3 regions of the Rossellomorea sp. GAMAL-10_SWC genome follow, and region 1 is predicted to be linked to each of the others. Evidence: riboswitches for the same ligand, from Rfam matches in the RefSeq annotation. Region 1 holds a riboswitch; each other region holds the start of a gene.
What was found. A riboswitch is a leader RNA that binds a small molecule or an ion and turns the genes downstream of it on or off. The one in region 1 is predicted to bind thiamine pyrophosphate.

Region 1 (5,389 bases):
TAAATTCGAGCGCTTTTTCTTTCATTCCTTCTTCGATCATTGAATCATTCTGAAGTTCTTCTTGTTTTACTTTATCTCGAATATCTTGTGAGATTCTCATACTACAGAATTTTGGACCACACATTGAACAAAAATGCGCTGTTTTAGCTCCTTCAGCAGGTAATGTTTCATCGTGATATTCAATTGCTCTTTCAGGATCAAGGGAAAGATTAAACTGATCACGCCATCTAAATTCAAATCTTGCTTTTGAAAGTGCATCATCTCTTTTTTGTGCACCAGGGTGCCCTTTTGCTAAGTCAGCTGCATGTGCCGCTATTTTGTATGTAATAACACCTACTCTTACATCTTCTTTATTTGGAAGACCTAAATGCTCTTTCGGAGTTACATAACAAAGCATTGCAGTACCAAACCAACCAATCATTGCTGCACCGATTGCTGATGTAATATGATCGTAGCCAGGCGCAATATCAGTCGTTAACGGTCCTAATGTATAAAATGGCGCTTCTTGACAAATTTCTAATTGTTTATCCATATTCTCTTTAATTAAGTGCATTGGTACATGTCCTGGTCCTTCAATCATAACTTGAACATCGTGTTTCCAAGCAATTTTCGTTAACTCACCTAGTGTTTCTAACTCAGCGAATTGTGCTTCATCATTTGCATCGGCAATTGAGCCTGGTCTCAGTCCATCTCCTAAAGAGAAGGTTACGTCATAACGCTTCATAATTTCACAAATTTCTTCAAAATGAGTATATAAAAAATTCTCTTTATGGTGAGCTAAACACCATTGAGCCAAAATAGACCCGCCACGAGATACAATTCCTGTCACTCGTTTTGCAGTTAATGGGATATAGCGTAATAATACTCCCGCATGAATCGTAAAATAGTCTACCCCTTGTTCCGCTTGTTCGATTAGAGTATCTCTAAACACTTCCCAGGTTAAATCTTCAGCGATTCCATTAACCTTTTCAAGCGCCTGATAAATCGGAACTGTCCCTACTGGTACCGGCGAGTTTCGGACAATCCATTCACGTGTTGTATGAATATTCTTCCCAGTAGAAAGGTCCATCATCGTATCCGCTCCCCAACGAGTAGCCCATGTCATTTTTTCTACTTCTTCCTCGATTGAAGACGTAACCGCTGAATTACCTATATTGGCATTAATTTTCACATGAAAATTACGACCGATAATCATTGGCTCACTTTCAGGGTGATTAATATTCGATGGAATGACAGCCCTTCCTTTTGCAACCTCATCACGAACAAATTCGGCTGAAACATTCTCTCGAATCGCAATAAATTCCATTTCAGGTGTAATAATTCCTTTACGAGCATAATGCATTTGAGTAATATTTCCATTATCTTTTGCACGTAATGGTTTTCTTTTTAACCCTTTAAATACTTCAACATTATGTTGATCTGACTCTTTTCTATATCCATTATCTTCAGGCTTTATTTCACGCCCTTCATACTCTTCAACATCATTTCTTTCGATTACCCAGTTATGTCTAATCGCCTTAAGTCCCATTCGAATATCAACTGAGCTAGCTGAGTCTGTGTAAGGTCCACTAGTGTCGTATACTCTAACTGGAGCATTTTCTTCTTCGCCAAAAGTGCCAGTTGTTGGACTTAATTGAATCTCACGCATTGGCACCTTAATGTCAGGTCTAGATCCTTCAACATATACCTTCTTACTTCCTGAAAAACTAGACATGATGGAAAAATTCATTTCATTTACAGAATTGTTCATTTGATTTCATTCCCCTTTTTAATTAGTTTAAAAAGGACGAAATCCAATCCATTTAAAGCATGAAAAAAAGCCGGAATCTTATGTTTAAGACCCGGCTAAGTGTTAGCAAAACTACATTAATAATTATGTAATCATTAATGAAAATTTCTAACTTCCCCACGCTGGTATGAACCAGATCAGGTCCTGAGGGTTAAGAAACTTAATCACGTTTCTCTCTCAGCCCAATTAATTGGACACCCCTAGTCAATCTATTAAATTGTTCAAACTAAATATAAACCCATAAATTTAAAATGTAAATGTTTTTATTTCCCTAAATTTTTACAGAAACTCCAAACAAAAAAAAGATTTTGGTTTTTTTTTATTCCTAAAAACACTTGATTTCACTATACTTCAAGCCCAATTTCTGGTACTAAAATTGGACTAGTAAAAATAAATTTAGTATTGAATATTATTTTTTATATGCTATGCTAAGATTAATTTTCATACATATTCATCACTAGGGGATCCCTTGATAAGGGCTGAGAATAAGGTAGTTACTTTTAAACCCTCAAAACCTGAACAGGCTAGTACCTGCGTAGGAAAGTGGCGCATTTTATACTTTTTTCGCGTGTAATGTAACCACTTTCTTTTTTTAGGAAAGTGGTTTTTTTGTTTGAAAAAATTTTGCAAATGAAAGAGGCTGGGCCATGGAACTTATTGCAATTACAGATGATCAGCACTCAGTCGAAGTACTTGCTACAAAAATAATTCAAATAATCGATGCAGTCGACTATGTACATATTCGCGAAAAGTCGAAAACGGCAATTGAGCTACTATCACTCTTAAATCTACTAAAAATAAACAAGGTAGATATGAAAAAAATTGTTTTAAATGATCGTTTAGATATAGCTATTTTCTCTAACCTATCAAATATTCACTTACCGGGACATGGTCTTCCCCTTGTTGATGTAAAAGAATATTTTCCTAATTTACGAGTAGGAAAATCAGTTCACACACTTACTGAAGCAATACAGGCAGAAAATGATAAAGCTGACTATATTCTGTACGGTCATTGTTTTGAAACAGAGTGTAAAAATGGATTAACACCTAATGGGATTGAACTAATTCCAGAAATGAAAAAAACGTTAACTATACCAATCTATGCAGTCGGCGGAATATTACCTGAACATATCCAAGTTCTAAAAGAGAACGAAATTGATGGTATAGCTGTCATGTCTGGCATATTTTCTGCCCGAAATCCTCTAGAAGCTGCGCTGCAATATTTTGAAAGGTGCAAATTCGCTTATGAACAAGAAATTTGATGTTGTATTAATTGGTGGTGGAATAATAGGTTGTTCCATTGCTTATTATCTAGCGAAAGAAAATATTCATGTCGCAGTTCTTGAAGGACAACAAGTTGGACAGAAAACAACTAAGGCAGCTGCTGGAATGCTTGGTGCCCATTCCGAGTGGGATCACTCCGAGTCGTTTTTTACTTTTGCTAGAAATAGTCAATTAACTTATTTTCACCTTCAAGAAGAATTAAAAGAATTATGTGGAATTGATATTGAACTTAAAAAAGGTGGCATTTTCAAACTAGCTTATACAGATTTAGAAAAAAAACAATTAACTCCGCTACTCACTCAAACTTCGGCACTTTGGTATAACCAGGAGGAGTTAAAAAAACAGATACCTGGCATTCATCCAAACATCATTGGAGCAGCTTATATTGAAGACGATGTGAATGTATTACCTGTTTCTGTCTGTAATGCGTTTTGCAAAAGTGCTCAAATTTTAGGTGCATCTATTTTTGAATATACACATGTATTTCAGATTCAAAAAAATGATTCACATTATTTAATTAAAACAACAAATGGCGATTTTGAAGCAAAAACTATAGTGGTTGCAAGTGGCGTTTGGAGTAATTCATTGTTTGGACAGCTTGGATTACAACACGAAATTATTCCCGTTAAAGGTGAATGCATCTCTGTCAAAAGTGAAAAGGTTGCATTAAAGCATACTCTCTTCCATGAACAAAATTATATTGTTCCAAGGAATGACGGCCGCCTTGTCATCGGAGCTACCATGTTTGATAACGAATGGAATGAGAACCCTAGCTTAAGGGGGATTGAGTCATTAATACAAAGCGCTAAAAAAATGCTTCCCGAAATTGATGACATGAAAATTGATTCATTTTGGGCAGGATTACGACCGCGAACTCTCGACTATAATCCCTTTATTGGAACTCATCCAGATGAGGATCAAATCTTATTTGCGACCGGCCATTTTCGAAATGGAATATTGCTTGCACCAGCAACTGGAAAATTAATTCGAGATTTGATCCTTAAGCGGAAAGTCAATCGTAACTGGATCGAAGCATTTAAAATCAATCGTTAATTTTAACTCTTTGGGGGTGTAATCTTTTGGAAATAAGGTTAAACGGAAAGAATATTGATATTTCGAGCATAACCTGTACAATTCAGGATCTGCTGAATGAATATCAATTAGAAAACCGAATTGTTATTGTCGAGGTAAATAAAGAAATTATTTATAAGGAACAGTATTCGTTAACTCATCTCTCTAACGGAGATTCTGTAGAATTAATACATTTTGTAGGTGGTGGCTAATTATGTTAAAAGTAGGAAATCATACGTTTCATTCAAGATTATTATTAGGAACAGGAAAATACCCTTCATTTGAAGTCCAGAAAGAAGCTGTTGAAGTATCGGAAGCCGAGATCCTAACTTTTGCTGTTAGAAGAATGAATATTTTTGAGGAATCTCAACCAAATTTTCTTGAACAATTAGATCTAACGAAATATAAATTATTGCCAAATACAGCTGGTGCAAAAACTGCTGAAGAGGCAGTTAGAATTGCACGATTGGCAAAAGCGTCAGGCTTGTGCGATATGATCAAGGTAGAAGTAATTGGGTGTGATAAATCATTATTACCTGATCCAATCGAAACATTGAAGGCATCAGAAATGTTATTAAACGAAGGCTTTATTGTATTACCTTATACTTCCGATGATGTTGTGCTAGCAAGAAGACTAGAAGAACTTGGTGTACATGCGATTATGCCAGGTGCATCTCCAATCGGTTCCGGAAAAGGAATTATTAATCCATTAAATCTTAAATTCATCATTGAGCAATCGAATGTTCCTGTTATAGTAGATGCCGGAATCGGGTCTCCAAAAGATGCAGCTTTTGCGATGGAACTAGGTGCTGATGGAGTCCTTTTAAATACTGCTGTTTCTAATGCGAAAAATCCTGTAAAAATGGCCTTTGCAATGAAGCTTGCTATTGAAGCAGGAAGGCTTGGTTATGAGGCAGGAAGAATTGAAGAAAAAAATTATGGTGAAGCTAGTAGCCCAATCACAGGGTTGGTGAATTCTTGACAAACCGTTATGCAAAGCAAGAATTATTTTTAGGAAGAGATCACCAATCAAACTTACAAAAAGCCAGTGCCATTATTATTGGTGTAGGTGCACTAGGCTCATCAATAGCAGAAATGCTTGTACGAGCAGGAATTGGAAATATAACAATTGTTGACCGCGATTACGTTGAATGGAGTAATTTACAAAGGCAATCTCTTTATACTGAAGAAGATGCTAGAAATAAACTACCTAAAGTAATTGCAGCTAAAAATCGACTTCAACAA
Region 2 (5,389 bases), 430 kb from region 1:
TGCAAGGAAATAATCAGTCGTTGCACCAGCATAAGTTCCAATTAATGATGTACTCATACATCCAGTTCCAGTTACATCAGCTAGCATTTTATCTCCATTTGAAATGGTACATACTCGGTCTTGTTCTGCAATAATATCTACTGCACCTGTAATTGCAACTACTGAGCCTAATTTCGCTGATAGAGATTTTGCAATTTCAACGCCGTCTTCTTCACCAGCTACAGAATCCACACCTTTAATTTGAACCTTTAAGCCAGCAATCATTTTAATTTCTGACATATTTCCACGAACTACTGCAAAACGTACTTCTTTCAATAATTTAGAAGTCGTTTCTGTACGTAAAGTAGTTGCTCCTACACCAACAGGATCTAATATAACTGGTACGCCTAATTGATTAGCTTTTTTACCAGCCTTAATCATTGATTGAATTGTTCTTTCATTTAATGTTCCAATATTAATAACAAGTGCTGATGCAAAAGATACCATTTCTTCTACTTCGGCTAAATCATCTGCCATAACTGGTGATCCACCTAGGGCTAACACCATATTTGCACAGTCATTTACAGTTACATAATTTGTAATGTGATGAACTAAAGGCTTTTTCTCTTTCACACTTTCAAGAATTTGACTCATTTCATTCATAGTTAACATTTTTTTCTCCCCCGATTTGCTTTGGAACAAGCTTATTAATAACAAACTGAACAACTATATAAATGACACAAATTAAAATCATACTTGGAACAGTAGCTCCAAGGAAGAAGTCTAATTGTACAAACTTACGATAAATAAAAACTCCTAAAATCCATGTAATAAACGCGATCCAATCAATCTTCAACGATTTACTTATATTTGTTCTTTTTAGAATAAAATAGTCCGTTAATAAAATTGCATATAACGGTGCAAAAAAAGAACCAATTGTATATAAAAATCCTTCATACTTCTCTATTGGGAAAATAACGGCCAATAATGTTCCAAGAGCTGTAACGATTAGGGCGATATGTTTTCCATTTAGCTTTGGAAAAATGGTTGTAACTGATATTCCGGCAGAGTAAGCATCCATGAAAGTCGTTGTAACAGTTGCTAAGACGACGATACCAACTGCAAATAATCCTAGATTTGCACTCATTAAAACAGCAACCGGGTCTACTTGATTAAATGCTAATGCTGCGCCTAGCCCAATAATATACATCCAAGAGCTACCAAACATATAACCTATAAAACTACCAATCGCTCCATCTTTTGTTGTCTTCGCGAAACGAGTATAATCACTAATTAATGGAATCCACGATAATGGCATAATTACCGATAATTCAACGGCTGCACCAAAAGATAATCCTGAAGTGCTTGGTTGGGTTAGGATCTTATCACTTTTAAAAATGACAAAACAGAGCATAATTGTTAAGACAAATAACAAACAAACGGCTAAACTATTAAGTTTTTTTGAAGCATTTTGCCCAAAGTACAACCAGATTGCGATCAATACTCCAATTACTAAACACCAAACCCATAGGTGGTCAAACCGATAATCTTTAATTGTAACTAAATTGATTGAGCGAGCACCTGTTAAAATCATAATTGCTGTCCAGCCTAGTAACTGTAGAACATTCAAAAGCGAAAACAAATAGCTACCATAGCTACCAAATGAAATTTTTGTAGATTCCATTGCTGATAATCTTTGCTGAGAACCAATGACTCCACCTAATATAAGCAATAATGTTCCAAGTAAATGCCCTACTAAAATGGCCGTCAAGCCTTTCGTAAAACCTAGTGGTGCTACTAGGGCACCAGTCATAATTTCTGCTACAGAAACTGCCGCACCAAACCAAAGTGTTGTAAAGTTCCACTTCGTCATTTTTACATTTTGATTAGACATATTGAGCTCCTGCCTTTTCATACAATGAGTAAAAATGATGTACAGGACCTACCCCTTTTCCGATTGAAAAGGAATGTTGGATTGCTAATGTTATATAGTTTTTCGCCTCTCTAATTGCCTCATTTAATTCAAGTTCATTTGCTAAATTAGATGTAATGGCTGAAGATAAAGTGCAACCTGTACCGTGGGTATTAATTGTATTAATTCTAACGCTATTAAAGCTTGTAAATTCCTCGCCATTAAAACAAATATCGGTAGCCTCCCCCTCTAGATGACCACCTTTTACAAGGACGTTTTTAGCACCTAATGAGTGAATTTGAATAGCAGCTTCTTTCATCTCTTCAATCGTTGTAATTTTTCTTCCAGTAATGACTTCTGCTTCAGGAAGATTTGGCGTAATAACAGTTGCTAATGGAATCAATTTTTGTATTAAAGCTTCCTTTGCATCCGGACTTAATAAGTCAAATCCGCTTTTTGAAACCATAACTGGATCAACTACGATTTGCTTTGGTTTATATTGCTTTAGTTTCTCAGCAATGACTTTAATCGTCTTTATTTGAGATACCATTCCAATTTTTACAGCATCGACTTCAATATCAGTAAAAATTGCATCTAACTGACTAGCAATCATCTCTGGTGTCATATCTTGTACTGCAAACACTCCTTGCGTATTTTGAGCAGTTACTGCTGTAATTACACTCATTCCAAAAACACGATGAGCTGAAAACGTCTTTAAATCCGCTTGAATACCTGCACCACCACTTGAATCAGAGCCTGCTATCGTTAATACTTTCTTCAATTCTCTTCCCCCTATTTCATGAATAGAACTCTTTGATCTTACAGATAGAAGATGAAACTTGATTTTAAATACAAAAAAAGCACAAATCCCATAAGGACTTGTGCTCGAACAAATCAATGTTATGAATACAAAATATGTATTCTACCGTTCACTTTCCTACGCTGGCATTATCCAGATCAGGTTAAAGGGTCAAAGACTTATGTGTCTTAATCTCAGCCGAACGTTTACGGCACCCCTAGTACTATTCAATTATTTAAATTAATTACTTTATCATCTTAATTAATCCTTCTACTTTATTCAAGTATTTAGACAGTTTACTTTAAATTTTATCTTTTTAGTTAAAGCTATATTTCTATTTTGAATAATTTGTATCACAATTTGAACTACAAGTCTTTGCGATTGAGCATGAGCCACATTTACCTTTTTTCGTTTTCTTTATATATCGTAAAAGTGTCCACCCTGCATATCCAAAAATAAGAGCTCCTATTATAATATTGACAATCATAAGTAGATACCCCTTTCTTTAGTAGCCTAAGAGACTTCCAACTTGATAGATAATTAGCGCTAATATATACGCAATAACTAGTGCATATCCAACTGAGAAATACGTCCATTTAGCAGAACCTGTCTCTTTACGAATTGTCGCAACAGTTGCAAGACATGGTACATACAATAAGACAAATACCATAAAGCTAAATGCAGAAAGTGCAGAAAACTGTGTTGACAATATTCCTTGTAAAGAATGTGCATTTGGCACATGATAGATAATATTCATGGCAGATACGACTACCTCTTTAGCCAAAAATCCTGTTAGTAAAGAAGCACCTGCTTGCCACGTCCCGAAACCTAAAGGTGCAAGTATTGGTGTAAGTATTCCGCCAATCATTGCTAAAAAGCTATCATCCATCGAAACACCTAAACCACTTGGTCCCATATAAGATAATAACCATATTACTACAGAACCACCAAAAATAAACGTACCTGCTTTTCGAATAAATCCTTTACCTTTATCCCATGTGCTTCTAAATAAAGCTTTACCTTGTGGCATACGGTACGGTGGGAGTTCTACGACAAATAATGAAAATTCACCCTTTAATATAGTAGATGAAAAAACCTTAGCTAATACTAATGCAACTACTATTCCGAGTATATAGAGTGAAAAAACAACTATTGCTTGATTTTTTGCAAAAAACGCTCCAACGAAAAGTGCATATACTGGTAAACGCGCCGAACAAGACATTAATGGTGTTAACAAAATGGTGAGTAATCTCTCTCTAGGCTGTTCAATTGTTCTTGCAGCCATAACTCCAGGTACATTACAACCAAATCCAATAATCATTGGAATAAATGCCTTACCAGTTAAACCAACCATTTCCATCGAACGATCCATTACTAAAGCCGCTCGAGACATATATCCAAAATCTTCAAGGAATGAAATTAGTAAAAACAAAATAAAAATTTGTGGAACAAAGACTAAAACTCCACCAACACCGGCAACAATACCATCAAGAACAACTGCTTTTATAAAATCAGATGCATGTATTGCATTTAAGCCATTTGTTAGCCAGTCCGTTACAGATCCTGATAAAAACCCATCTAATGCGTCAGATAAGGGTAACCCCAACCAATCAAAAGTAAGCTTAAACATTAAAAACATTGTAACTAGGAAAATAGGAATACCCAAAATTGGGTGTGTCACAAATCGATCAATGCGATCAGTTAATGTAACTGCTTCATTAGATTCTTTCTCTACAGAACTTCCAATTAATTTTGAAATGACTTCTTTTCTTATAGAATAAATCCATTTTGAAGGTGATACACCTTTTTCACTGTGTAATTGTGCCTCTGTTATTTTAATTACTTGGTCAATTTTACTAAAATCGTAGGATGAAGCGATGAATTCAATTACCTCTTTATTGCCCTCTAAAATTTGTATTGCAGTCCATCTTTTAGGAATAGATAAAGTTGAAGGTAATAGTGTCATAATATTTTTAATACCGTCTTCAATAATTATTCCATAATCAATTTCAAACTCAACTTCAGATTGAGGAATTGTCTCTAGTAATTCGTTTACCTCGTTTGTTCCCTTACCCGATCTAGCGTCAATTGGAATAACTGGTACTTGTAATATCTTTGAGATACTAGAAGGATCAACTGAAATTCCTCTTCTTTTAGCAACATCAACCATATTTAGACCAATAATCATTGATTTATTAAACTCTAGAAGTTGAAGAGTGAGCATTAAATTTCTTTCTAATTGAGCAGCGTCAACAATATTAATCATCCCATCAAATGTTTCATTTACAAAAAAATGTGAAACAACGGCCTCATCTTTTGAAAGAGGGCTTAGAGAATAGATACCTGGTAAATCAATTAGATTTCCAAGTTTATTTTTTATACTCCCTACCTTTTTTTCAACGGTAACCCCACTCCAATTTCCTACATATTGGTATGTACCTGTTAAATTATTAAATAGAGAAGTTTTTCCTGTATTTGGATTTCCAATAAGCGCTATATTTAACATATTTTTTCTACCTTTATCCCAGATGCATCATGAAATCGAATGCCAAGTGATTGTCCGCAATTTTCAATCATACAAGGCCCTTTGAACGGCATTGTACATTGTAGGCAGACCATAGCCCCTTCACTTATCCCTAGATCTAAAAGACGTCTCTTCACTGCCTCACCTAGTGATGACAAGTCCGTTATTTTTGCTT
Region 3 (5,389 bases), 2.0 Mb from region 1:
AAGCCAAATAGATTTTTCTTTTATATTCCGTAAATTCATCACTTAATAATATTTCTTTTTTACGTGGTCTTGGAAATGGCACTATGATTTGTTCTTTGATTTTGGCAGGTTTGTCAGAAAATATATAAATTCGATCAGACATTAACAACGCTTCATCAATATTATGTGTTACTAATAAAATTGATCGTCGTTGCTCCTCCCAAATTGATAAAAGCCATTGCTGCATTTCAAGTCTAGTGAACTCATCTAAAGCTGAAAAAGGCTCATCCATACACATGAACGACTGCGGTGCTAGTAGAGACCTTAAAAATGAAACTCTTTGTTTCATACCACCAGATAATTCATGAGGGTAAGCATTCTCATAGTTTTCTAAGCCAGTTCTTTTAAGCCAGTCTCTTGCCAATTTTTCATCAGGCTTATGTTTTAATTCTTGTGACAAAACAATATTTTTTAATACTGTTCTCCAAGGTAGTAATGAATGATCCTGAGGCATAAAACTAACATGACCAAGTTCTCCATTTATTATCGACCCATTTAACTTTACTTCTCCAGAATCTGGTTTTACTAAACCTCCAATAAGATGGAACAACGTACTTTTCCCACTACCAGATGGACCTAGAATCGATACAAATTCACCCTCGTTTACATAAAGGGATATATTTTCTAATACTTGATGACCGCTATAACTCTTTGATAATTGTTCCACTTGTAGTGTCATTTCCGTTTCTCCCCTTTAACTTTCCATTTAACAGTAAAACGTTCAATTACAACTATTAGGAAGAAGAAAAGCATACTTAAAAACATAATGATAAAAATTGAAACAAATACTCGATCTGTTCTAAATGAAGATGAAGCTAAAGTCATATAGACCCCAATTCCAGATTTCGCTCCTAGCCATTCAGAGATAACTGCTCCCATAACACTATAAGTCGCTGAAATCTTTAAGCCAGAAAAAATGGAAGGTAGAGAAAAAGGCAATTCAACTTTCCAAAAAATTTGTGATTTGGATGCTCCCGCCATTTTCATATAATTTATTAGTTCACTTGGTGTTTGTCGGAAACCATCCAACGCTGAAACTGTAACAGGGAAAAAACAAACAAGAGAAATAATAATTAATTTAGGTAATACACCAAATCCAAACCAAATAATTAAAAGCGGTGCCAATACGATAATTGGTACATTTTGCGAAAGAATTAATAATGGGTAAAAAGCTTCCCTAACACCTGGAATTAAATGCAATAGAAATGCGATTAAAAATCCTAATAAACTACCAATTAACAAACCAATAATCGTTAATTGAATTGTAGAAGAAATATGAGGAAGTAGTGAATTAGTTGATTTCATTCCTTCTTTAAAGATTGCGATTGGTCCTGGTAATAACCAAGATTCGATTTTCCAAATTTTAATACTTAGCTGCCAGCAAATTAAAAAAAGCAGGATGACAACGATAGGTTGCCATCCTTTTATATTTTTAGATTTCATTAACGGTACTTCTCCGTTAACACATCCATCGTAATACCTTGTGGTTGATAAAGTATTTTCATTTGAGTTATTACATTGTGGCAACCTATTTCAATCATTCTTTCATTCATTTTTTGAACAACCATTAATAATTGATTCAAGTCGCCTTCCATAGTTGTTTCCAATGGTTGAACTTGATATTTTACACCTGATTCATCAATAATTTTAATTGCTTCATCAACTGCTGGAATAACATCCTCAATATTATTTGTTTTCGGTATAATTTGGACACTCATTAAAGTAGTTTGCATTTTTGCTCCTCCTTATTTCGCTGGTAAGAAATCATTCGTAAATGCTTCTTTTGGCTTAAAGTTTCCTTCTAATAATTTATTTTCAGCTAAGAAATCAGCATAGTTTTTCCAAACTGATAACTTTTGCTCACCCCAACGGTCCGCATCATCTTTATATTTAGATGCTAACCATTCTTGACTTTTTTCCACTAATTTTTTATCTAAGTCCGGATTATCTTTTATTAAAATCGATGCAGCTTCTTTTGGGTTATCAATCGCAAAATTATATCCTTTTGATGCTGCAGCCACAAACGCTTTTACTATTTTAGGGTTTTTACTAATCATTTTTTCGTTCGTAGCTAAAACTGGAGTATAGTAATCTAGCTTTTTACTATAATCAGTTAAATATATCATGTTTAATTTTTCTCCACGTAGCTCTGCTTCAATTCCTGTCCATCCTTGATAAATCCACGCAAAATCGATATCTCTTTTTACCGCTGTAAAGAAATCAGCATCACCCATATTAACGATATTTAACTTATTAACATTCGCATTTTCTTCTGACATAAGTGATTTTAAAATAGCCTTTTCAACCGGTGAACCCCAACCACCATATGTTTTTCCAACGAAATCTTTTGGTGACTTAATTCCTTTTTTCACTGGTGATGCAAATCCAGAAGTATTATGTTGAATAATTGCTGCAATAGATACAATCGGTACATTTTGAACTCTTGCTTGTGTAATTGACTCTTGATAAGAAACCCCAAAATCTGCTTTACCAGATGCAACTAATTGGTCTGCACCTGTTTCTCCTGGGCTGATTATATCTACATCAAGACCTTGTTCCTTAAAATAACCTTTTTCCTTAGCAACAAATAGCCCAGTATGATTTGTATTTGGCGTCCAGTCTAGTACGACAGTCACCTTTTTTAATTGCTTTGGCTTTTTAGTAGTAGCAGTTTTGTCTTGACCACACCCAGTTAACATTAAACAAATAGCTACTAAAAATACTACTAGTTTTTTCATTATCTATATCTCCTTTTTGTTTTTTGTTTATACAAAAAGAAAACGTCCGGATATTAACCCGGACGTAAATGCGCTGTAAAAAACATATCTAAAAAGAGATACTGTTCCCTACGCTGGCATCACCCAGATCAGGTTCTAAGAGTCAACATCTTAAGGATGCTATCTCAGCCAGCAACACTGGCTCCTCCACATTTTTTCTCATATATAAACTTTTCCTCATTAATATAACAGATAATGATTGAATTTACGAATTATTTTTAACTTGTGTTTAAATGTTTTAATACTCTGTTAATAAGAGCAATAAAACTATGAAATTTTAACATTTTTAAAAAGAGAATGATAAACAAAAATATCATTTCTTATAGTAAAATCTTAAATGAATAAAGAATATACTACATCAACAAATTATTAAGTAAAATGAGGGGATTTTTTGAATAAACCAATCGGAGTCATCGACTCAGGTGTTGGGGGCTTAACAGTTGCCAAACAAATTATTAGACAATTACCTAAAGAGGACATTTTATACTTAGGCGATACTGCAAGATGTCCATACGGATCACGACCATATACGGAAATCAGAGAATTCACTTGGGAAATGACTAACTTTCTATTGGAGAAAGATATAAAAATGTTAGTCATCGCCTGTAATACAGCAACTTCAGTTGTCTTAAATGAAATGCGAGAAAAACTTCAAATTCCAGTCATTGGAGTTGTCCGCCCAGGTGCTAGAGCAGCAATAAAATTAACACAAAATGACCAAATCGGTGTCATTGGAACGAATGCTACTATTAATAGTAAAGCATATCATTCCGCACTAAAGCGGATTAATGACAAAGTTATAATTGAAGGCTTGGCATGCCCAGAGTTTGCTGGAATTGTTGAAAATGGGGACTACAATAAACCTGAAATATTTGAGATTGTTAAACACACTCTTGCACCGCTTATTGATTCAAATATCGATACCCTAATACTAGGTTGCACGCATTACCCATTACTTGGTCCAATCATCCAAAAAGTGATGGGACCATCAATCCAACTTATCAGCTCTGGTGATGAAACAGCTCTAGAAGTAAGTGCAATTCTGGATCAACAAAATATATTATCTAACTACGAAATCACTTCACATGAATTTTTTACAACTGGGGATCCAACCATTTTTAGTAAAATAGCTTCATCCTTATTCCAAGAACCGATGGAAAACGTAAAGTATATTAAACTATAAAGGTCAATAGAGCACTTTAAATGAAAAAAACCAACAAAGTAAGCCTTTGTTGGTTTTTGTGTTTTTAAATTACGAACGCTCTTCTAAAAATTTATTCTTTTGTGTTACTTGAAAAATAATCTTTTAGCATCGCATTGTTCTTTACAATATCATCTAATGTATATTGATCTAAAACGTGTAAAAATTGTTCTAATGCATTATTAAATATATGTTTTAAAGAACAAACAGGTGTAATAACACAAGTATTACCGTGTTCAAAACATTCTACAATATTAAAGTCTTCTTCAGTTTTACGAATTATTTCACCGATATTTATTTCTGATGGTAATTTAGCTAAACGGATTCCACCGTTTCTGCCACGAATTGTTTCGATGTAACCCATCTTACCTAAATTATAAATTATTTTCATTAAATGATTTTTAGAAATATCATAAGCTTCAGCAATGTCCTTAATATTAACTAATTTTTCACGTGGCTCAGAGCTTAGAAATATTAGTACACGAAGAGAGTAATCCGAATAAGTTGTTAAACGCATAACTTGTCCTCACTGTTTTATTTAAGATTAATCATAGCATAATTGTGAACTTTTTTTAAACTTTTATGCATTTTTGCGAAAAAATACAAAAAAGATGTATTTTACATATTGCTTTAAATAAATTCTAGGTCTAAGATAAAGATGTATTTATAATACTACTTTAAAACGTGATTAGGGGGATTTTTCATGCTATCTCAAAAAACAATTGATATTATTAAGTCAACAGTTCCAGTCTTAGAAGTAAAGGGTACAGAAATCACTAAAGTATTCTATAAAAATTTATTTACTAATCATCCTGAACTATTAAATGTATTTAATCATACAAATCAACAACAAGGTAGACAACAAACTGCTCTTGCAAATACTGTTTTAGCTGCTGCACAAAACATTGATAAACTAGCAACAATTATTCCTGTTGTAAAACAAATTGCGCAAAAACACCGCAGTCTTCAAGTTAAAGCAGAGCACTATCCAATCGTAGGGCAACATTTACTAGGGGCAATTAAAGAAGTACTTGGTGATGCTGCAACTGATGAAATACTAGGTGCTTGGGCGGAAGCATATGGAGTTATTGCACAAGTATTTATCGATATCGAAAAAGAAATGTATGAGGAAGCATCTTCCCAAGAAGGCGGTTGGTCTGAATTTAAAGAGTTTAAAGTCATCGAAAAAGTTGAAGAAAGCGATGTAATTACTTCATTCTACTTAGTTCCTAAAGATGGTTCTTCAGTTCCTTCTTTCTTACCTGGTCAATATATTACTGTTCGCTCACAAATTCCTGGTGAAGAATATTTATCAAACAGACAATATAGCTTATCTGATGCACCAGGTAAAAATCACTTTAGAATTTCAGTA

Region 2: it holds a riboswitch for thiamine pyrophosphate, as region 1 does, so the genes downstream of both, thiD (bifunctional hydroxymethylpyrimidine kinase/phosphomethylpyrimidine kinase) here and V5E38_RS00840 (thiamine phosphate synthase) in region 1, are expected to answer to the same signal.
Region 3: it holds a riboswitch for thiamine pyrophosphate, as region 1 does, so the genes downstream of both, V5E38_RS15910 (ABC transporter substrate-binding protein) here and V5E38_RS00840 (thiamine phosphate synthase) in region 1, are expected to answer to the same signal.

What each region holds. Positions count from the first base shown of each region.
Region 1 covers NZ_CP144911.1:165,806-171,194, reverse strand. The annotation lists gene thiC (phosphomethylpyrimidine synthase ThiC) at 1-1,750, opposite strand, end outside; TPP riboswitch at 1,887-2,001, opposite strand; TPP riboswitch at 2,239-2,348, shown strand; gene V5E38_RS00840 (thiamine phosphate synthase) at 2,437-3,051, shown strand; gene thiO (glycine oxidase ThiO) at 3,035-4,126, shown strand; gene thiS (sulfur carrier protein ThiS) at 4,153-4,356, shown strand; gene V5E38_RS00825 (thiazole synthase) at 4,359-5,126, shown strand; gene V5E38_RS00820 (ThiF family adenylyltransferase) at 5,123-5,389, shown strand, end outside.
Region 2 covers NZ_CP144911.1:4,735,218-4,740,606, reverse strand. The annotation lists gene thiM (hydroxyethylthiazole kinase) at 1-651, opposite strand, end outside; gene cytX (SLC5/6 family protein) at 635-1,873, opposite strand; gene thiD (bifunctional hydroxymethylpyrimidine kinase/phosphomethylpyrimidine kinase) at 1,866-2,672, opposite strand; TPP riboswitch at 2,809-2,919, opposite strand; gene V5E38_RS22845 (FeoB-associated Cys-rich membrane protein) at 3,025-3,177, opposite strand; gene feoB (ferrous iron transporter B) at 3,196-5,196, opposite strand; gene V5E38_RS22835 (FeoA family protein) at 5,190-5,389, opposite strand, start outside.
Region 3 covers NZ_CP144911.1:3,200,862-3,206,250, forward strand. The annotation lists gene V5E38_RS15895 (ABC transporter ATP-binding protein) at 1-718, opposite strand, end outside; gene V5E38_RS15900 (ABC transporter permease) at 715-1,482, opposite strand; gene V5E38_RS15905 (thiamine-binding protein) at 1,482-1,772, opposite strand; gene V5E38_RS15910 (ABC transporter substrate-binding protein) at 1,785-2,777, opposite strand; TPP riboswitch at 2,866-2,975, opposite strand; gene racE (glutamate racemase) at 3,208-3,999, shown strand; gene V5E38_RS15920 (RrF2 family transcriptional regulator) at 4,091-4,534, opposite strand; gene hmpA (NO-inducible flavohemoprotein) at 4,721-5,389, shown strand, end outside.